4 regions of the Promicromonospora sp. NPDC059942 genome follow, and region 1 is predicted to be linked to each of the others. Evidence: riboswitches for the same ligand, from Rfam matches in the RefSeq annotation. Region 1 holds a riboswitch; each other region holds the start of a gene.
The links. Region 1 has a riboswitch for thiamine pyrophosphate ahead of thiM (hydroxyethylthiazole kinase). Riboswitches for the same ligand answer to the same signal wherever they lie in the genome.

Region 1 (5,131 bases):
CACCTGCTGTTCGACCTGCCGTTCAGCGCCATCGACGTCGTGGTGCACCCGCAGCAGATGATCCACTCCATGGTCGAGTTCGTCGACGGCTCCACCATCGCGCAGGCCGGGCCGCCGCGGATGCTCGTGCCGATCGCGCTCGGCCTGTCGTGGCCGGACCGGCTGCCCGACGTCGACGTCGGCATCGACTGGACGCAGGCCGCGAGCTGGGAGTTCCTGCCCCTGGACGACGACGCCTTCCCCTCCGTCCGGCTGGCCCGCCAGGTGGGCGAGGCCGGCGGGACCCACCCCGCCGTCTACAACGCCGCGAACGAGGTGTGCGTGGACGCCTTCCACGACGGCACCATCGGGTTCCTCGACATCGTCGACACCGTGGCCGCCGTGGTCGAGGCGCACGGGACGACGGCGGCGGGCGACGCGGGATCGGTCGAGGGCGTGCTGGAGGCCGACGCCTGGGCCCGGGCCGAGGCGGCGGAGATCCTGAAGTCGGTGTGACCCCCCGACTGACTCGCCGGACCGACTCCGCCGAGTCAGCCAGCTGGTCGGACCAGCCGACTGACTCGCCGGGTTGGCTTCGCCGAGTCAGCCAGGTGGTCCGACCAGCCGACTGACTCGGCATCCGTTGGTCGGGCGGGTCAGTCGGGTTCGGTGGGTCAGGCGGTCGGTGGGTGGGTCGCGTGGGCGTGGTTGACAGGGCCGTGGCCCTGCCACGGGCCCGACGCCGTCCCCGTTCCGCCGACGACGAGGGCGTCCGCCGCGCGGAGCGCACCGGTCAGGTACTCCTTCGCGGCCCGGACCGCCGGCTCCCACCCGTCGTGCGCGGGGCGGAGGACGGCGCACGCGGAGCTGAGCGTGCAGCCCGTGCCGTGGGTGTTCCGCGTGGGGATCCGTGGCGCGACCAGGGCGACGACGCCGTCCCCGCCGACGCCGTCCCCGCCGACACCGTTCGGACCGAGCCCCGGGCCTGCCAGGTGGTCGACCGACTCCGCCGAGTCGAGGTGCCCGCCCTTGACCAGCGCGAACCCGGTGCCGAGTGCCCGCAGCGCCCGCGCCTGGTCGGCCGCCTCGGTGCCGTCCCGAGCCGGGTCGACGCCCAGCAGCACCGCGGCCTCGGGCAGGTTCGGCGTCACGAGGTCGGCGAGGGGGAGCAGCTCGTCGCGGAGCACCGCCTCGGTGTCGGGCGCGAGCAGCCGGTCGCCCGACGTCGCGACCATCACCGGGTCCAGCACCACGAACGGCGCGCGTCCGGTGGCCCGCAGGTCGCGCAGGGCCGCGGCGACCGCCCGGGCGACGTCGGCGTCAGTGGTCATGCCGATCTTGATCGCGTCCACGGCGACGTCGGCGAACAGCGTGTCGAGCTGCGCGCGCACCATGTCGGCGGGCACCGGGTGCACCCGCGTCACCCCGGTCGTGGACTGCGCCGTCAGCCCCGTGAGCACCGCGCAGCCGTAGCCGCCGAGCGCCGCGAAGGTCTTCAGGTCGGCCTGGATCCCGGCGCCGCCGGACGGGTCCGACCCCGCGATGGTCAGCGCCACGACGGGATGGCCGGGCGGGCGGACGCGCGGGGCGGCGGCATCGCGAGCGGCGGCCTCGGCGGGACGTGCTTCGCCGGGGCGGGCGACGTCGCCAGGACCCGCTTCGGTGGGGAGCGCAACATTCCCGACCTGCGCCGCGGCCCGTGCGGACGCGCTCACGAGACCTGTCCCGTCGTCGCCCCCGAGCGCACGCCGGAGCGATCCTCGGCCCGCGCCGCCGCCCAGGCCAGCGCGAGCTCCCGCGCCGCGGCGGCCGGGTCGGCCCGGCCGCAGACGGCGGAGACGACGGCGCTGCCGGCCGCACCGGCGTCGTGCAGCGCGTCGACGTCGTCCGCCCGCAGCCCGCCGATCGCTACGCACGGCAGCGACGCGGCGGCCGTGACGACGCCGAGCCGGGCGAAGCCGATCGCCGGCCGCGCGTCGGACTTGGTCAGGGTGGGCCGCACCGGGCCCACGCCGAGCAGGTCGACGGTGCCGGCCGGCAGCTCGCCCGCGGCCCGCGCCTCCTCGGGCGTGCTGACGCTCAGCCCGAGGTGCCGGTCCGGGCCCAGCAGCCGGCGCGCGGAGACGGGGTCGAGGTCGCGCTGGCCCACGTGGGCGCCGTCGGCGTCGATCGCGAGCGCCACGTCCACCCGGTCGTCGACCACGAGCGGTACCCCGAGCGGCCGCAGCAGGGCGACCAGCGTGCGGCCGAGGTCCACCAGCTCGCGGGTGGTCGCGCCCGGGTCGCGGAGCTGGACGGCGGTCACGCCGCCGTCGACCGCCGCGCCCACGGTGGCGACGACCCCGGCGGGGCCGCCGCACTGCTGGGTGTCGGTGACGAGGTAGACGGACGGGTCGAGGCGGACGCGGGCGCTCACGCCTCGGCCCGCGCCGGCTCGTGCCCGGTGGCGGGCTCGTTCACCAGCCCGGCGCCGAACCCGACGGCCTCGGGGTCGACGTCGAACACGCGGTCGACCAGCTCGACGGCGAAGCTGCCGGGTGTGGTCGATGTGGTGCGGTCGGCGGCGACGCAGAGCCAGGCGGTCGCGGCGGTCGCGGCGAGCAGGCGGTCCTCGGTGACGGCGGAGCACGCGGCGACCAGCGCGCCGAGCGAGCAGCCGACGCCGGTCACGCGCGTCATCAGGGACGTGCCCGCCTGGACGCGCACGACGCGCTCGCCGTCGGTGATCAGGTCGGACGCGCCGCTGACGGCGATCACGGCGCCGGAGGACCGGGCCAGGCGCAGGGCGACGTCCCGCACGCCGTCGGGCGTGTCGAGGGAGTCGACGCCCCGGCCGCCGGCGCCGCCGGCGAGCGCCTGGATCTCGGACGCGTTGCCGCGGACGACGGCGGGGCCGCGCCCGAAGAGCTCGGCAGCGAGGCGGGTGCGCAGCGGCAGCGCGCCGATGGCCACGGGGTCGAGCACCCAGGGCACGCCCGCGGCGGTGGCGCCGTCGACGGCGGCGCGCATGCCGTCGGCCTGGCCGCCCTCGACGGTGCCGAGGTTGATGAGCAGGCCCCCGGCGACGCCGGCGAGCACGGGCGCCTCCTCGGGGTCGGCGACCATGGCCGGTGCCGCGCCGGCGGCGAGCAGCACGTTGGCGGTGAAGTTGGTGACCACGACGTTGGTCACGCAGTGCACCAGGGGTGCGGTGTCGCGCACCGCGGTGACGACCGACGCGACGGCGTCGGGCAGGACGGAGCCCATGAGGCGTTCCCTTCGCTAGCACTACCTAGATCAGGTTCCACGGGTGCATCTCAGCCGGGCTGATGCCCGGCGCCCCGCGCCAAGTGGGCCCACCCTAGCCGCGGACGACGTCCGCCCGAAACCGTCGCGGCGGGCGGGGTGCTAGCTCGGGCCGGTCGCGTTCCACTCGCTCGCGAGCACGCCCATGACGACGTCGTCGTGGTAGCGGCCGGCGTGGAAGACGGCTTCCCGGCGTCGTCCCTCCACCACGAACCCGCACCGTTCGTAGGCGCGTCGCGCGTCGGTGTTGAAGCCCCAGACGCTCAGCTCGACGCGATGCAGGTTCATCTCCTGGAAGGCATACCGGAGCAGCACGCGGACGGCGTCCGACCCGTACCCGTGCCCGGTGTGCTCGGGTCCGAGGATGATGCCGAGGGTGCCCGTGCGCTGCGGAAGGGTCGCCCCGTGAAGGGTGACGTGCCCGACGAGGCGGCGGTCCTCAAGGGTCTCGACGCTGAGGCCGACCGCGCCCGGGTCGGTGTTGGCGCTCCACGCGCGGAACAGGTCGGCGGCCGTCCCGGCGGGCCGCGGGCGCACGGTGGGCTGCTGCAGCGGCTGCCACTCGGTCTCCCGCCACCACCGGTCCAGGTGCGGCAGGTCGTCCTCGGCGAGGGGGCGCAGCCGGACGGCGCGGCCGAGCAGCAGGCCGCGACCGTAGTCCCGGGCACCTTCGCTGCTGGTGAGGCCGCCCTCCGTCACGCGCGGTCGCCCCCCTGGCCTGCGGAGTCCTGGCCCGCGCCGTACCGCAGCCCGTCGACGAGCAGGTCGAGCATGCGCCGGCCGTGGTCCGGCTCCTCGTCCTCCATGGGCAGCGACAGCTTGGACACGGCGTACAGGAGGTCCTGGGGGCTGACGACGGCGCGGACGGCGCCGGCCGCGACGGCGGCGTCGAGCAGCGAGCCGAGGGCGGGGCCGAGCCGCCCGATGAAGTAGGCGGGCAGCGCGTCGAACGCCGGGTCGCCCGAGTGCAGCGCCGAGGCGAGCCCGCGCTTGGTCACCAGGAACTGGGTGTAGCGGTGGAGCCACTTCTCGAGCGCGACGACGGGCGGGTGCTCGGCGGCGAGTTTCGGCGCGGCGTCGGCGGTGGCGTCGACCTCGGCCTGGAACACGGCCTTGACCAGGTCGGACCGCTTGGGGAAGTGGCGGTAGAGCGTGCCGACGCCGACGCCGGCCAGGTCGGCGATCTCCTTGGCGGGCGCGTCGACGCCCGACGTGCCGAAGACCTGCTTGGCGGCGTCGAGCAGCGCGTCGATGTTGCGCTGCGCGTCGCGGCGCAGGGGCCGCTGCTCTGTGTGCTGGGTCACTTTTCTCCATGGTCTCTTGCTAACCGGAACGGCTTTCCATATGGTTCTGGAAGAGCGTTCCGCTTAGCTCCAGAGTACGGCACCGCGGCGACGCCCACCAGACCTCTCGACCCCAGGAGGGCCCCATGCAGTACCGCAGCCTCGGCCGGACCGGCATCAAGGTCAGCCCCTACGCGCTCGGCGCGATGATGTTCGGCGCGATCGGCAACCCGGACCACGACGAGTCGGTCAAGATCATCCACAAGGCCCTCGACGCCGGCATCAACTTCATCGACACGGCCGACGCCTACTCCCGAGGCGAGTCCGAGGAGATCGTGGGCAAGGCACTCAAGGGCCGCCGCGACGACGTCGTGCTGGCCACCAAGGTGCACCTGCCCATGAGCGACGACCCCAACCACCGCGGCAACTCGCGGCGCTGGATCATCGCCGAGGTGGAGAACTCGCTGCGCCGCCTGGGCACCGACCACATCGACCTGTACCAGATCCACCGGCCCGACCCGGACACCGACGTCGAGGACACGCTCGCCGCGCTGACCTATCTGATCAACTCCGGCAAGGTGCGG
Region 2 (5,131 bases), on a different contig from region 1:
CGGCGGCCAGCGGCACCGGCTTGCGCAGGCCGAGGCGGCGGATCCCCGGGCGGACGTCGGCCCCCGGCGCGGTCGCCGGCCGCCCGGCGGCGGCGGCCGGCCGGGCCTGGACGACGGCGGTCACGACGTGCTCCACGCCTGCTCGGCGGCCTCGCCGGCGACGGGACCGAACCGCTCGTCGAAGAGGTCGGCGGCGCGCAGCTCCGGCCGGTCGAGCTCACCGGCGAGCAGGTCGATCGTGTCCTGGGTGCGCTCGATCCCGTCGGTGAGGTCCGCCGGGACCTCGGGCCGGGCCGCGGTGTCGATGAGGTACTGCGCGTCGTCCTCGGTCAGCCCCTGGTCCTCGACGTAGTACTTCTCCTTCCAGATCTCGGGGTGCTCGTAGATCCAGACCCGTGCCTGGGCCCAGGCGGTGACGTACTGGCGCAGCGCGGCCGCCTTGGCGGGGTCGCGCACCACGTCGGTCGGGCCGTAGAGGTGGCTCGGGTCGTCCCGCAGGCCGTGGCGCAGGGACGTCGCGCCGTCGGTCGCGTACTTGTCGAGGTAGCGCAGCAGCGCGGTGCCGCCGACCGGGGCGACGTCGACCTCACCGGCGGCCAGCGCCGTGGGATACACGTCGCCCGTGGACGGCAGCTCGACCAGCTCGACGTCGTCCTGACCGAGCCCCGCCTCCCGCAGGGACTTCAGGACGAGCGCGCCCTGGGCCTGCCCGGGGCTGAACGCGATCCGCTTGCCGCGCAGGTCGGACAGGTCCGCCAGCTCGACGCCGGGAGCGCCGGCGAGCTCGTAGACGGGGTGCTCCGCCCAGTCCTCCCGGTACTGCGAGGCGTAGATCTGCACGTCGAGCCCGGTCCAGGCCGCGTGGATCGGCGGGATCTCGGCGACCGCGCCGATGTCCAGCACCCCCGCGTTGAACGCCTCGATGGTCTGCGGGCCGCCGGAGATGTTGGCCCACTCGATCTCGAAGTCGAAGTCCGAGTCGATCGCGTCGCCGGCGAGCTCGAAGGCCTTCTGCGTCGTGGGGTCGCCGATTGCGAGCGTGGTGCCCGCGGGCACCTCGGTGGGCAGCGCGGCGTCGGGGGAGAGGTTGCCAGCGCCGTCGTCGTCGGCCTGCGCGCCGACGGCGCAGCCGGAGGCGAGGAGCAAGAGGGCGACGGCAGCGGCGGCGGTGCGGTGGTTCGTCGGGCGGCGCGAGGCCGCTCTGGCGGGTGTGCGGAGGGGCATGAGGGCGTCCGATCGTCGGGGCCGGGTGTCTCCTGACGACCGCGAGGTATAGGTGCGCGTCCCGGGCTTGACCAGAGCCTGGGCGATTGCTCTCACTATGCGGACACTTGGGGGCGCCCGGGCGGAATGTCCAGGTGGTGCGATGCGTGCTGTTACGGTGGGCGCAGTGCACGGGAGTCCGGTATGCCGGGCTGAGAGGGAGTACTCGAACTCCGACCGTTGAACCTGACCCGGATCATGCCGGCGCAGGAAGCGACTCAGGACGTGGGGCCGTAGGGTCCCCGTCCTCCTGTGCCGACGGAGATCCGACGGACAGGGAGCACCCCGATGGCAGACCACGCCACCACGACCGACGACACCGCCGAGCTGCGCGGTGACCCGATGCGCTTCGGCGTCGGCGCGCGGATCACCGCGGCGGTGATGTCGGACGACTACGTCGACGTGATCCTGGGCGCGCTGCGGCAGGCCGACACCACGGGGCTGGTCGTCGAGACCGGCGACGTGAGCACCTACGTGGGCGGCGCCGAGGCCGACCTGCTGCGGTACGTGACCGACCTGACGGCCGGGATCGCGGCGTCGGGCAGGCACGCGGCGATCACCGTGCACCTGTCCCGGGGCTGCCCGGGCGAGGTGGCCTGCGAGCTGCCCGGCGGGGCCGGCCCGCGCGTCACCGAGGTGCCGCAGGGCCGCGACACCGGCCGCTTCGTCACGGCGGAGTGGGCGCTGTACCCGCTGGCCGACGACGTCCGCGCGGACGTCACGCCGGACCACATGCGCGACATCTACGCCGCGATCGACCTGGCCAAGGAGAACGGGACGTTCCGCGGCTCGCAGCACTTCGTCACCCGCCTGGAGGGCGACGCCGGACGGGTGCTCGCCAGCGCCTTCGCCGGCTGGGTCCTGGCCGGCCGCACGGTGCAGCACGTCACCAGCCACCTCACCCTCTCGGTGAACAGCCCGAGCCACGCGGGCGGCGCCCGATGAGCGGGACGTCGGAGCGCCGCCGCGCGCGGCTGCCGCTGCGCGACATCGTGCTCATGGTGATGCTGGGCGTGGTGTTCGGGTTCCTGTACTGGGCGCTCGTGCAGGCGTGGAACGGGCTCGCGGTGGCGATGGGACCGGCCGGCGACCTGGCGCAGCACGTGCTGCTGGGCGGCTGGCTCCTGGTGGCGCCGATCGCCGTCGCGATCATCCGCAAGCCGTTCGTGGGGATCATCGCCGAGGTGATCGCGTCCGTCGTCGAGGTCGTGTTCCTGGGCTCCCCGGTCGGGCCGCTCCTGCTGGTGGCCGCCGCGATCCAGGGCGCCGGCAGCGAGCTCCCGTTCGCGCTGACCCGCTACCGCCGGTTCGGGTGGGGCGTGTATGCACTCTCGGGCCTGCTCGGCGCGGGGCTGGTGTTCGTGTGGTCCGCGTTCCGGTTCGGCTGGTACGGGCAGGACATCCTGGCGCTGCGCCTCGGCATGCAGCTCGTCTCCGGTCTCGTGCTGGGCGGCCTGCTCGCCAAGGTGATCGTCGACCGCCTGCACGGCACCGGGGTGCTCGACGAGTTCGCGATCGGCCGGGCGGACGCCGCCCTGCGCGGGCCCGTGGCGCGCCGTGAGCGCTGACGTCACCGCCGCCGTCGTCGGGGCCGCCGTCGTCGGGGCGACCGTCGTCGAGGCCGCCGGCCTGGAGGCGGTCTACGGCACCGGCGACGGTGTGGGCCCCGTCGACCTGCGGATCGAGGCCGGGCAGGGCGTGCTCGTGCTCGGCCCGTCGGGCTCCGGCAAGTCGACGCTGCTGCGGATGCTGCACGGCGCGGTCCCGCACGCCGTGCACGCGCAGGTGGACGGCGTCGTGCACGTGGTGGGCCGGCCGGTCGCCGGCGCGGGGATCGCGGGGCTGGCCGACGTCGTGGGCGTCGTCGGGCAGGACCCCGAGTCCGGCGTCTGCCTCCCCGACGTGCTCGACGAGGTCGCGTTCCCGCTGGAGAACCTCGCGGTCGACCCCGGCCTCATCGGGCCGGCCGTGCGCACCGCGCTCGACCGGGCCGGGGCTTCGGGCCTCGCCGGACGGGCGACGGCGGAGCTGTCCGGCGGCGAGCTGCAGCGCGTGGCGCTCGCGGCGGCCATCGCGCCGTCGCCGCGCCTGCTGCTGCTCGACGAGCCGACCTCCATGCTCGACGCCGACGGGATCGACGCCGTGCGGCGCGCCCTCGACGTGGTGCGGCGGGAGACCGGCGCCGCCTGGGTGCTCGTGGAGCACCGCCTCGACGAGCTCGCGGGCGATGCCGGGGTCGAGGCGCTCCCGGAGCGCTGGATCGTGCTCGGCAGCGACGGGCGCGTCCGGCACGACGTCGCCGTCGGCGACCTCACGGTGCCCGTGCTGCGCGAGCTCGTGGGCGAGGGCTGCTGGCTCCCGCTGGACCTGGAGCTCCGGGCGCTCCTGGGCGAGGCGGGGACGCGATCCGAGGGTGCGCTTCTACCCAGTCATTGGGCCCGAAAACAGCCTGATTCCGGGCCCGATGACTGGGTAGAAGCGCACTTCGCGGGCGAGTCGCTGGCGGCGCGGCTGCTGCGGGAGCTCGGCCGGGACGACGGCGCGCCGGGCGCCCGGTCAGCGTCCGACGGCGGGTCCGCGTCCGACGGCGGGCCCGCGTCCGGCGCCGTGCCCGCGTCCGACGGCGAGTCCGCGTCCGACGCCGTGCCCGCGTCCGACGGCGGGTCCGCGTCCGGCGACGTGACCGCGTCTGGCGTCGCGACCCGTCCCGCCCCGCACGGCGGCCCCACACTCCGCGCCCGCGGTCTCGCCGTCGCGCGCGGTCCCCGGGCACGGCGGCGCGAGGTGTTGCGCGGGGTCGACCTGGAGCTCCACCCGGGGACCACGACGGCGCTGGTCGGGGCCAACGGCAGCGGCAAGTCCACGCTGCTGACCTGCCTCGCGGGCCTCGACCGGCCGGCCGCCGGCAGCGTGCACGGCCCCCGGGCCGGGCTCGTGTTCCAGAACCCGGAGCACCAGCTCACCGCCACGACGGTGCGCCAGGAGGTGGCGCACGGCCTGCCGCCCGACGCCGCGCCCCGGGTCGAGCAGGCGCTGGCCCGCTTCGGGCTCAGCCGGCTCGCCGAGCACAACCCGTACCGCCTGTCCGGCGGGCAGAAGCGCCGCCTGAGCCTCGCCGCGATGCTCGTGCACGAGCACCCGTTCCTGCTCGCCGACGAGCCCGGCTTCGGCCTGGACCGGCACGCCTCCGTGAGCGTGCTCCGGGCGCTGCGCGACGCCGCGGCGGACGGCCGCGGCGTCCTGTTCTCCAGCCACGACCTGCGCGCCGTCGCGGGCTACGCCGACCGCGTCCTCGTGCTCGCCGACGCCACCCTGCTGGCCGATACCACCCCGCTCGACCTGCTCCGCGACGAGCCGCTACTCGCGCGCGCGGGCCTGCGCCCACCCGCCCTGCTCCGGGCGCTGGCCGGCGAGGTGCGCGACGCGCAGGACCTGGTCGGAGTGCTGCGCGCCATGGACGACAGGGCCCTCGCGCTGGGTGCGGCGACATGACGGCCGTCGAGCCGCGCGCCGCGACCGGAACGCGCCCGACCGACCCGGCCACGGCCGCCACCCCCTACCTGGCCCGCCGCAACCCGACGGTCAAGTCGGCGATCCTGCTGGTCGCCTCGCTCGCCACCCTCGGCTTCCTCGACCCGCGCCCGCTGCTCGGCCTCTGGGCGCTCGCGGTCGTCGCGGTCGGGGTCGCCGCCCGCGTCCCGCCGCGCACCCTGGTGCTGGGCCAGGTGCCGTTCGTCGTGTTCGGCGTGGGGCTGGTCGCCGTCAACGGCCTCAGCCGGCCGGGCACCCCGCTCGTGCCGGGAGCGCCGGTCAGCGTCGAAGGGCTGACGGTCGGCGTCGCCCTCGCGCTGCGCGGCCTCGTCATCGG
Region 3 (5,131 bases), on a different contig from region 1:
GGCGTTCCGGTTCCTCATGACCACCGACTCGCTCGACGGCGCGGTGTCCGGCCCCGGCGGCGCCGACGTGCTGCGGGACGCCGGGGGCGACAAGCTCGTGTTCCACGGGCACCGGGACGCCGGCGGGCGCGGCATGTACGTCGCCGACCTCGGCTGGGCGAACGGGAACCCCGTGGTCCGCGGCAGCCGGGTGCGCTACGAGGCCGAGCGCGGCACCCTGAACAACTGCACGGTCCGCGAGAACGCGGCCGGCGCGTCGGACGGCAAGGTCGCCGCGTACATCGACCACGCCGACAGCTGGGTCGACGTCGGCTCGATCTACGTGCCGACGTCCGGCAGCTACACGCTGCACGTGGGCTACGCCAACGGCTCGGCCGTGACGGCGTCGCACACGGTCACGGTCAACGGGTCGTCGGCCGGATCCATCAGCTACCCGATCACCGGCTGGGACAACTGGCAGCAGTCCAGCAAGGACATCACGCTCCAGGCCGGCTGGAACACCATCCGGCTGGGTAAGGGGACGGCGTTCACGGAGCTGGACTACATCGAGGTCGCGTAGCCGACGACGGCTGCCGCAGCCCACACACCCGCCAGCCCAGCGATCGCGCCCGGAACAACGCCTGTTCCGGGCGCAATCGCTGGGCTGCGGCGCGCACCGGCGTCCGCACACCCCGTCGTGATGTATCTTGACGTCAAGATACTCGACGGCGAGGAGTTGCGATGGCCGACTGGAACCCCGGCGCCTACCTGCAGTACACGGACGAGCGGTCCCGGCCGTTCACGGAGCTGGTCGCCCGCGTGCCGGGCACACCCGCCACGATCGTCGACCTCGGGTGCGGCCCGGGTCACCTCACCCCGGTGCTCCGCACCCGCTGGCCCGAGGCCCACGTCACCGGGGTGGACGCCTCCCCCGCCATGATCGACCGGGCCCGCGCCGCCGACCCGGGCACCGAGTACGTGCTGGCCGACCTGAGCACCGACGAGCACACCGCCGACCTCGTGATCAGCAACGCGGCGCTCCAATGGGTCCCGGGGCACCGCGAGCTCCTCACGAGGCTCGCCGACCGCGCCACGCAGACCTTCGCGTTCCAGGTGCCGGGCAACCACGACGCGCCCAGCCACCGGCTCCTGCGAGAGGTCGCCGCCCGCGCGCCGTACGCCGACGTCGTCGGGCCGGTCGAGCGGCGGGCCACCGCCGACCCGGCCGAGTACCTGGAGATCCTGGCCCGGCCGGGCTGGTCAGTCGACGCATGGGAGACCACCTACACGCACGTGCTGCAGGGGCCGGACCCGGTGCTGCGCTGGATCTCGGCGACCGGCGCCCAGCCCACCCTCCAGGCGCTGGAGGCGAAGGACCCGGCCCTGCGCGCCCGGTTCGAGGAGGAGTTCGGCGCGGCGCTCCGGGAGGCGTACCCCGAGCAGCCGCACGGCACGCCGCTGGCGTTCCGTCGGGTGTTCGCGGTGGCCACCCGGGCCTGAGGCGGCGCCCGGGCGGGTCCCTGGCCGACGGCGGCGCGCGGCGCCCGGCGTCAGCCCTGCTGGGTGACCCGGGCCTCGAGCCCGGCCAGCTCGGTGTCGACGTACCGCCGCGTGCGCCGCCGCACCAGGTTGCCGAGCAGCCAGGCCAGCCCGCCGGTCTGCGTGATCGCGAGGGTCACGCGGGAGCGGCCGTCGGGCAGCGGCTCGACCAGGTGCTCCGCCTGGGTGGTCAGGCCGGGCGCCTCGCTGATCCACGCGAAGTGGCGCGGCGGGTCCCACTCGTCCATCAGCCAGATCGCGAGCGGCAGCTTGGGCTGCTCGATCCGCACCTGCGTGCCGACGTCCGGCGGGTTGGGCCCGTCGATGATCTCGACCGACGTCATGGACGACGTCCAGTCGGGCATGTGCTCGACGTCGGACAAGACCGCCCAGACGGCCTCGGGCGAGGCGTCGATCGCGGCGGTGGTGCTGTAGCTCGGCATCGGTGCTCCTGTCCTGGAGGGGTGACGCCGGCGGCCGGCGTCACCCCCTAGTCTCGACCTCAGGACACGATCTCGCGCCCGGCCGACACGCCTCAGGCCGACACGCGTCAGGCAGGCACACCTCAGGCCCGGACGGGCGGCGTCGGCCAGGTGGGGGCGGTCAGGCCCTGCTCGAAGAACAGGTACTCGTGCACCGACGAGATCTCGAACGCCCGCAGCATGCGCCCGCGCTCGTCCGGGGAGACCCAGCGGGCCGCGTCGTCGGCCAGCCGGCGGGCCTGCCGGGTCGACTCCTGGAAGGCCTCGTCGCCGTAGGTGCCGATCCAGGCCGCGTACGGGTGGCCCGCGAGGCCGCCGGGGCGGCGTCCGGCCAGGTCCACGAGCACGCTCCCGACGTGCGCGTAGAGCCAGAAGCAGGGCAGGAGCGCGGCGACCGTCTCGGCGTAGCTGCCCGACGCCGCGGCGTGCAGGTGGCCGGTGTAGGCCGCTGTCACGGGTGACGGCTCGACCGCGGCGACGTCGCCGGCCGCCAGCCCGGCGTGCGCGCCCAGCCAGTCGCGGTGCAGCACTGTCTCGACCTCGAGGGCCGTCACGGACGACCGCGCGAGGAAGCCCTGCGCGGCCGGGTCGGGCGCCGCCTGCGCGGCGCGCGCCATGATGCGCGAGTACTCGCGCAGGTAGGCGGCGTCCTGGGCGAGGTAGAACGCGAAGGACCCGGCGGGCAGCGAGCCGTCCGCGAGCGCCACGATGAACGGCATGTGCTCGACGGCGTCGCGCCAGCCCGCGATGCGGTCCCAGGCCTCCTCGGTGAAGGGGCGGACGGCGGCGTCGGCCGGGGACTCGGTGGAGACGGGGACAACGGAAGAAGTCACGATGGACATCCCTTCGCCAGCATGATCTGGATCAGGTTCGACGGGTGTGGTCTCAGCCCTGGCAGGGCACCCCGTGTCACGTGCGGCAGAGGCTATCGGATCCGGCGGGCCATGGGCTGCCGGATCTCTGGCGGGTCGTAGGCTGCCGCCATGACAGACCGCCCGATCCGCATCGGTGTTCAGCTCCAGCCCCAGCACGCCGACTACTCCGCGATCCGCGACGCGGTGCTCCGCGCCGAGGACGCCGGCGTCGACATCATCTTCAACTGGGACCACTTCTTCCCGCTGCGGGGCAACCCCGAGGGCAAGCACTTCGAGTGCTGGACCATGCTCGGGGCGTGGGCGGAGCAGACCGAGCGCGTGGAGATCGGCGCCCTCGTGAGCGGCATCGGCTACCGCAACCCGGACCTGCTGGCGGACATGGCGCGCACGGTCGACCACATCTCGGGCGGGCGGCTGATCCTGGGCCTGGGCGCCGGCTGGTTCGAGAAGGACTACGACGAGTTCGGCTACGAGTTCGGTACGCCGGGGTCGCGGATCGCGAGCCTGGCCGACGCGATGGCGCGGATCAAGGCCCGGCTGGCGGCCGGCAACCCGGCGCCGTCGCGCGAGATCCCGGTCCTGATCGGCGGCGGTGGCGTGCGCAAGACGCTGCGGATCGTGGCCGAGCACGCCGACATCTGGCACGCGTTCGGCGACGTGCAGACCCTGACGAGCAAGTCCGCGATCCTCGACGAGCACGGTGCCGCCGTCGGGCGGGACACGGCGAACCTGGTCGAGCGCTCGGTGCAGGCGCAGGGCTCGCCCGCGGTGGACGGCGAGGCGCTGGTGGCGGCCGGGGCCACGCTGTTCACCGTCGGGGTGAGCGGCCCGGACTACGACCTGTCGACGGTCACGGACTGGGTCGCCTGGCGCGACTCGCGGGGCTGACCCAGGCGTAGCGCGCTGTTGACCAGGCCGAGGTGGCTGAAGGCCTGGGGCGTGTTGCCGAGGTGCCGGCCGGTGGCCGGGTCGTACTCCTCGCTGAGCAGCCCCAGGTCGTTGCGCACGGCGAGGAGCCGTTCGAACAGGGCGACGGACTCCTCGACCCGGCCGATGCCGTGCAGCGCGTCGACCAGCCAGAAGTTGCACACCAGGAACGTCGCCTCGGCACCGGGCAGGCCGTCCACCTGGTCGTCGGCCTCGTTGTGGTACCGCCGCAGCAGCCCGTCCTGGCCGAGCTCGCGCTGCACGGCGTCCACGGTGCCGACGACGCGGGGGTCGACCCAGGGCAGGAAGCCGACCTGACCGATCAGCAGCAGCGCGGCGTCGAGCCCGTCCGAGCCGTAGAACTGCGTGAACGTGTTCCGCCCGGCGTCGAACCCGTTGGTGCACACGTCGTCGTGGATCCGGTCGCGCACGGCGCGCCAGCGCTCGACGGGCTCGTCGACCAGGCCGTACTTCTCGACGGCGCGGACGGCCCGGTCGAAGCCCGCCCAGGCCATGACGCGCGAGTGCACGAACGCGCGGCGCGGGCCGCGCACCTCCCAGAGCCCGTTGTCGAGGTCGTCCCAGTGCTCCTCGAGGTGCTCCAGCAGGGCCCGCTGCAGCCGCCAGACGTCGTCGTCCTGCTCCAGCCCCGCCTCGCGCGCCTGGTGCAGGGCGTCCAGCGTCTCGCCCCACACGTCGATCTGGAGCTGGCTGGCCGCATCGTTGCCGATCCGGACCGGCGAGGAACCCTCGAAGCCCGGCAGCCAGTCGAGCGTGTACTCCGGCAGCCGCCGACGGCCGTCGAGCCCGTACATGATCTGCAGGTCCGCCGGGTCGCCCGCCACGGCCCGCAGGAGCCACGCCCGCCACTCGCGCGCCTCGTCGATGAAGCCGGTGCCGATCAGGGCCTGCAGCGTGAGACCGGCGTCGCGCAGCCAGCAGTACCGGTAGTCCCAGTTGCGGCTGCCCCCGAGCTGCTCGGGCAGCGACGTCGTGGCCGCCGCGGCGATCGCCCCCGTCGGGGCGTAGGTGAGGGCCTTCAGCGTGATCAGCGAGCGGTGCACGGCGTCGGGCCACTGCCCGGTGTAGCTGCAGCCCTCGAGCCAGGTGTGCCAGAAGTCCTCGGTGTCGCGCAGGGCCGCGTACGGCTCGACCGGTTCCCGGGTCTCCAGGTGGGACGCGTGATAGTTCAGGACGAAGGGCACCCGGTCGCCGGGCCCGACCGTGAACTCCGCGCGCAGCACCGACCCGTCGCTCACGCCCTCCCGCATCATCGGGACCACCGAGTCGATGCGGACGGAGTCCGGGCCCGCCACGGCGCGCAGCGCG
Region 4 (5,131 bases), on a different contig from region 1:
ACATCAAGGGCGCGCCGGACCCCGCAGACCCGTTCCCCGCCGTCCACCACCTGCTCACGCTGGAGAACGACTTCGGCGGACCCGGCTGGGACGGTGTCAAGGACAAGCTGTTCGGGGACGGCAAGGACGGGGCCCCGCTGGGCATCGTCACCGAGTCGATCGAGAAGTCCGGGAAGGCTTCGGAGTAGCGCATGAGCGTCGCGAGTCAGCGCCCGGTGGCCCAGAGCCACCGGGCGCTGCCCAACAACCTGACCCGGCTCTCCGGCATCGGGCTCGGCGTGACCATGCTGTGGTTCAGCCTGCTGGTGCTGATCCCCCTGTCGGCGGTGCTGGTGGCCGCGACGTCCGGGGGCTGGGACGAGTTCTGGCGACAGCTCACGAACGAGCAGACCGCTGCCGCGATCCGGCTCACGGTGACGGCATCGACCGTCGTGACCCTGGTGAACGTGGTGATCGGCACCGTGATCGCCTGGGTGCTGGTGCGTGACCGGTTCTGGGGCAAAGGCCTCCTGGAACTGGTGATCGACGTGCCGTTCGCGCTGCCGACCATCGTGGCGGGCCTCGTGCTGCTGTCGTTGTACGGCACGGAGAGCCCGCTGGGGCTGCACCTGGCCAACACCGAGTGGTCGGTGTACCTCGCCTTCGCCTTCGTCACGCTGCCCTTCGTGGTGCGGATGGTGCAGCCCGTGCTCGAGGAGATCGACGCGGAGACGGAAGAGGCGGCCGCGTCGCTCGGGGCGAGCCGGGCCGTCGTCTTTCGCCGGGTGATCCTGCCCAGCCTGGCCCCCGCGATCGCGTCGGGCGCGGCGCTCTCCTTCGCCCGGGCCATGGGCGAGTACGGGTCCCTGGTGCTGCTCAGCGGGAACCTGCCCTTCGAGTCGGAGGTGACGTCGGTGCGCATCCTGAGTGCCATCGAGAACGACAACGCGGCCGGCGCGGCGGCGATCGCGTCGGTGCTGCTCCTGATCTCGCTGGCCGTCATCGTGGTGCTGGACGTCGTGCAACGGAGGGTGGCCCGCCGTGGCTGAGCGCCGCAGGGACCGCCCGGGCCCCGTCACCTACCTGCTGCGGATCGTGGTGATCGCCTATCTCGCCCTGCTGGTCGTCTGGCCGGTGGCACTGGTGGTCACCAACACGTTCGCCAACGGCATGGACGCGCTGAACCGGGTGTTCGCCGACCCGGGCACCGTGGCCGCGCTCCAGCTCACCGTGGTGGCCGCCCTCGCCGCGACGGTGCTGAACACCCTGTTCGGGGTGAGCGTCTCGCTGCTGCTGGTGCGGGCCGAGTTTCCCGGCAAGCGCGCACTGAGCGCGCTGCTGGACCTGCCGCTGTCCGTGTCGCCGGTCGTGGTGGGCCTGGCGCTGGTGCTCGTGTACGGCGGGCGGAACGGGTGGTTCGGTCCGGCGCTGGAGAGCTGGGGGCTGACGGTGGTCTTCGCGCTGCCGGGGATCGTGCTGGCCACGGCCTTCGTGTCGTTGCCGCTGGTCGTGCGCGAGGTCGTCCCGGTGCTCCGGGAGATCGGTACCGAGCAGGAGGAAGCCGCTGCCAGCCTGGGCGCGAGCACCTGGCAGACGTTCTGGCGGATCACCCTGCCCAGCATCAAGTGGGCCCTGATCTATGGCGTGGTCCTCACGCTGGCCCGGTCCCTGGGCGAGTTCGGCGCGGTCAAGGTGGTGTCCGGCAACGTGCTGGGCCAGACCCGGACGGCGACGCTGGCGGTCGAGGAGCGGTACCTGAACTTCGACCAGGAGGCGGCCTACGCCATCGCGTTCCTCCTGGCGAGCGTCTCGGTCCTGGCCATCGTCATCGTCTTCGTGCTGCGAGCCGTCGGCTCGCGGCGATGAACCTGGAGAGCAGCAGCACATGAGCATCGAAGTGTCGGGTGTCAGCAAGCGGTACGGCGACTTCGTCGCCCTCGCGGACATCGACCTGACCATCCCCACCGGCGGGCTCACCGCGCTGCTGGGACCCAGCGGCGGCGGAAAGACCACGCTGCTGCGGATCATCGCGGGGCTGGAGGACGCGGACGGCGGATCGGTGGTGATCGAGGGCGTCGAGGCCACCGACCTGCCGGTCCAGAAGCGCAACGTGGGCTTCGTGTTCCAGCACTACGCGCCGTTCAAGCATCTGTCCGTGGCGCGGAACGTCGCGTTCGGGCTGGAGGTGCGCGGCCGCTCTCGGGCCGAGACCCAGGCCCGGGTCGCCGAGCTGCTCGACCTGGTGCACCTGTCGCAGTTCGCGCACCGGTTGCCGTCCCAGCTCTCGGGCGGCCAGCGCCAGCGGATGGCACTCGCGCGGGCGTTGGCGATCCAGCCCACGGTGCTGCTCCTGGACGAGCCGTTCGGAGCGCTGGACGCCAAGGTGCGCAAGGAGCTGCGCGACTGGCTGCGGCGGCTGCACGACGAGGTCAACGTCACCACGGTCTTCGTGACCCACGACCAGGAGGAGGCGCTCGAGGTCGCCGACGAGATCGTCGTGATCAACGAGGGGCGCATCGAGCAGATCGGCTCCCCGGAGGAGCTGTACGACAAGCCCGCCAACGACTTCGTGATGGGCTTCCTGGGCCCGGTCACCCGGCTCGGCGGCAGCCTGATCCGGCCGCACGACATCGACGTGGTGCGCACCCCGGGCACGCCTGGGACGACGGCGGGCGTGGTCACCCGGGTGCTCCGCGTCGGGTTCGAGGTGCGGCTCACCGTCCGCACGGAGCAGGACGAGGCCGTGCTGATCACCCTGACCAGGACGCACGCGCGCGGGATAGCGGTGGGCGACGACGTGTGGATCGCGCCGACCGAGGGCGCGCCGTCGTCCCCGTGAAGTCCGGGCGCCGGCGAGTCGGCGGACAGCGATCAGGCCTCGCGCACCCAGTCGCCCGACTTGCCGCCCGTCTTGCGCTCCAGCCGCACGTCCGCGAGCGAGACCGACTTGTCCAGGCCCTTCACCATGTCGATCACGGCGAGGCCGGCGACCGCGACGGCGGTGAGCGCCTCCATCTCGACGCCGGTGCGGTCGGCCGTGCGGACGGTCGCGGTGACGACGACGCCGTCGTCCGTCACCTCGAGGTCCACCGCCGCGCCGTGCACGCCGATCACGTGAGCCAGCGGCAGCAGGTCGGGCGTCTTCTTGGCCGCGGCGATGCCCGCGACGCGCGCCACCGCGAGCACGTCGCCCTTGGGCACGGCGCCCTCGCGCAACGCCTGGACGACGGCGGGGGCGCAACGGACGAGGCCCGAGGCGGTCGCCGAGCGGACGGTCGGCTGCTTGGCGGTGACGTCGACCATGCGGGCCTGGCCGCGGTCATCGAGGTGCGTGAAGCTCACGGCACCAGGGTGTCATGCCCTCACACGGCGCTGCGCCGTGCGGCGATGCTCAGGGCCGCACGGTGCGCGCCCTTGGCGGCGAGGCGCTTGGCGAAGACCGCGGTGCCGGCGGCGACGGCCGCGAACACGGTCGCCTGCAGCAGGTCCAGCTCCGGGTCGTCGGGCTTGTTGGGCGCGTCGTTTCCGGTCACGCCCTTCCAGATCATGCTGACGGCCTTCTGGGCGACCCAGCCGGCCGCGATCGTCAGGGCAAGGGTGCCGACCTTCTCGCCGAGTGTCTGTTCCGTCTCAATCTGGGCCATCTCTACACCGTAGCCCTCGACGGCCGACTAGGCTGCATGGAAACGACAGGGGAGCGCCCCGATGGCGCTGAGAGTGCGGAGAGCCGCAGACCCTTGAACCTGATCCGGTTGACACCGGCGGAGGAAGTCGGAGGCACGATGTCGCGTCTTTCCGGTGCCCACGGGGGCACCATCCCTACTGCTGCGGCCGCGCTGTCCGTGGCCCTGCTGCTCGCCGGGTGCTCCGGCGGCTCCGGATCGGGCGACGACGCGTCCGGCACCGGCGACCCGGGGACCGTCACCCTGGTGACCCACGACTCCTGGGCGCTCGACGAGAAGCTGATCGACCAGTTCGAGCAGGAGTCCGGCACGACGGTCGAGGTCAGCGCCGCGGGCGACGCGGGCACGCTGGTGAACCAGCTCGTGCTGACCAAGGACGCCCCGCTCGGCGACGCCGTGTTCGGCATCGACAACACGTTCGCCTCCCGCGCGCTGGAGGCCGGCGTGGTCGAGGAGTACACGCCCGCGGACCTCCCGGAGGGTGCCGAGCAGCTCGGCGGGGCGCTCACGCCCGTCGACCAGGGCGACGTCTGCGTGAACGCCGACGAGGCCTGGTTCGAGGAGTCCGGCCTGGAGGTGCCGACGACGCTGGAGGACCTCGCCGACCCGCAGTACAAGGACCTGCTCGTGGTGACCAACCCGGCGACGTCGTCCCCGGGGCTCGCGTTCCTGCTGGCGACGATCGGGGCGTTCGGCGAGGACGGGTTCGAGGACTACTGGGCCTCGCTCGTGGACAACGGCGTCAAGGTCGCCGACTCGTGGGAGGACGCGTACTACGTCGACTTCTCCGGGGCGGGCGAGGGCGGCGAGCGGCCGCTCGCGCTCTCCTACGCGACGTCGCCCGCGTTCACGGTGAGCGAGGACGGCTCGGAGTCGACGACGAGTGCGCTGCTGGAGACCTGCTTCCGGCAGGTCGAGTACGCGGGCGTGCTCGCCGGGTCCGACAACCCCGAGGGCGCCCGGGAGCTGGTCGACTTCCTGCTCACGCACGACGTCCAGGCCGCCCTGCCCGAGTCGATGTACATGTACCCGGCCGACGCGGCCGTGGAGCTGCCCGCCGACTGGCGGAAGTTCGCGCCCCAGGCCGACGCCCCGTTCGAGGTGGACCCGGCCGACGTGAGCGAGCACCGCGACGAGTGGATCGAACGGTGGACCGAGACCGTCGTGGGCTGAGCCGGAGGCGCAACGCAGGGTGGGGGCCGAGGAACGAGGCACCCGCCCGGAGTGGAGCCGCAGGTTCAGCCCACAAAAGGCGGAGCTTGATGAGGCACGGGCTCCGGCCCGCGCCCCTGCTCTGGGGGGTGGCGGTCGCCGTCCCCCTCGGCTTCCTCGCGGTGTTCTTCGCGTGGCCGGTGGCGGCGCTCGTGGTCCGCGGGTTCGTGCCCGACGGCGTGCTCGACCTCACCGGTTTCGTCGAGGTGCTGACCCGCCCGCGCACGTGGCGGCTCGTGGGGCTCACCCTCACCCAG

Region 2: it holds a riboswitch for thiamine pyrophosphate, as region 1 does, so the genes downstream of both, ACFV9Q_RS03415 (YkoF family thiamine/hydroxymethylpyrimidine-binding protein) here and thiM (hydroxyethylthiazole kinase) in region 1, are expected to answer to the same signal.
Region 3: it holds a riboswitch for thiamine pyrophosphate, as region 1 does, so the genes downstream of both, ACFV9Q_RS25565 (TenA family protein) here and thiM (hydroxyethylthiazole kinase) in region 1, are expected to answer to the same signal.
Region 4: it holds a riboswitch for thiamine pyrophosphate, as region 1 does, so the genes downstream of both, ACFV9Q_RS21535 (thiamine ABC transporter substrate binding subunit) here and thiM (hydroxyethylthiazole kinase) in region 1, are expected to answer to the same signal.

The regions. Positions count from the first base shown of each region.
Region 1 covers NZ_JBHWLR010000009.1:159,339-164,469, reverse strand. Annotated here, with positions in the region: gene dxr (1-deoxy-D-xylulose-5-phosphate reductoisomerase) at 1-495, shown strand, start outside; gene thiD (bifunctional hydroxymethylpyrimidine kinase/phosphomethylpyrimidine kinase) at 654-1,535, opposite strand; gene thiE (thiamine phosphate synthase) at 1,691-2,395, opposite strand; gene thiM (hydroxyethylthiazole kinase) at 2,392-3,225, opposite strand; TPP riboswitch at 3,215-3,312, opposite strand; gene ACFV9Q_RS16435 (GNAT family N-acetyltransferase) at 3,367-3,963, opposite strand; gene ACFV9Q_RS16430 (TetR/AcrR family transcriptional regulator) at 3,960-4,568, opposite strand; gene ACFV9Q_RS16425 (aldo/keto reductase) at 4,694-5,131, shown strand, end outside.
Region 2 covers NZ_JBHWLR010000002.1:197,121-202,251, forward strand. Annotated here, with positions in the region: gene ACFV9Q_RS03405 (ABC transporter permease) at 1-124, opposite strand, end outside; gene ACFV9Q_RS03410 (ABC transporter substrate-binding protein) at 121-1,224, opposite strand; TPP riboswitch at 1,385-1,493, shown strand; gene ACFV9Q_RS03415 (YkoF family thiamine/hydroxymethylpyrimidine-binding protein) at 1,552-2,208, shown strand; gene ACFV9Q_RS03420 (ECF transporter S component) at 2,205-2,831, shown strand; gene ACFV9Q_RS03425 (ATP-binding cassette domain-containing protein) at 2,821-4,755, shown strand; gene ACFV9Q_RS03430 (energy-coupling factor transporter transmembrane component T family protein) at 4,752-5,131, shown strand, end outside.
Region 3 covers NZ_JBHWLR010000023.1:21,508-26,638, forward strand. Annotated here, with positions in the region: gene ACFV9Q_RS25550 (family 43 glycosylhydrolase) at 1-559, shown strand, start outside; gene ACFV9Q_RS25555 (methyltransferase domain-containing protein) at 721-1,479, shown strand; gene ACFV9Q_RS25560 (SRPBCC family protein) at 1,530-1,961, opposite strand; gene ACFV9Q_RS25565 (TenA family protein) at 2,084-2,833, opposite strand; TPP riboswitch at 2,825-2,917, opposite strand; gene ACFV9Q_RS25570 (LLM class F420-dependent oxidoreductase) at 2,984-3,763, shown strand; gene ACFV9Q_RS25575 (glycoside hydrolase family 15 protein) at 3,709-5,131, opposite strand, start outside.
Region 4 covers NZ_JBHWLR010000015.1:5,123-10,253, forward strand. Annotated here, with positions in the region: gene ACFV9Q_RS21505 (sulfate ABC transporter substrate-binding protein) at 1-188, shown strand, start outside; gene cysT (sulfate ABC transporter permease subunit CysT) at 192-1,028, shown strand; gene ACFV9Q_RS21515 (sulfate ABC transporter permease) at 1,021-1,845, shown strand; gene ACFV9Q_RS21520 (sulfate/molybdate ABC transporter ATP-binding protein) at 1,865-2,818, shown strand; gene moaC (cyclic pyranopterin monophosphate synthase MoaC) at 2,851-3,321, opposite strand; gene ACFV9Q_RS21530 (DUF4235 domain-containing protein) at 3,342-3,623, opposite strand; TPP riboswitch at 3,661-3,766, shown strand; gene ACFV9Q_RS21535 (thiamine ABC transporter substrate binding subunit) at 3,762-4,835, shown strand; gene ACFV9Q_RS21540 (ABC transporter permease) at 4,925-5,131, shown strand, end outside.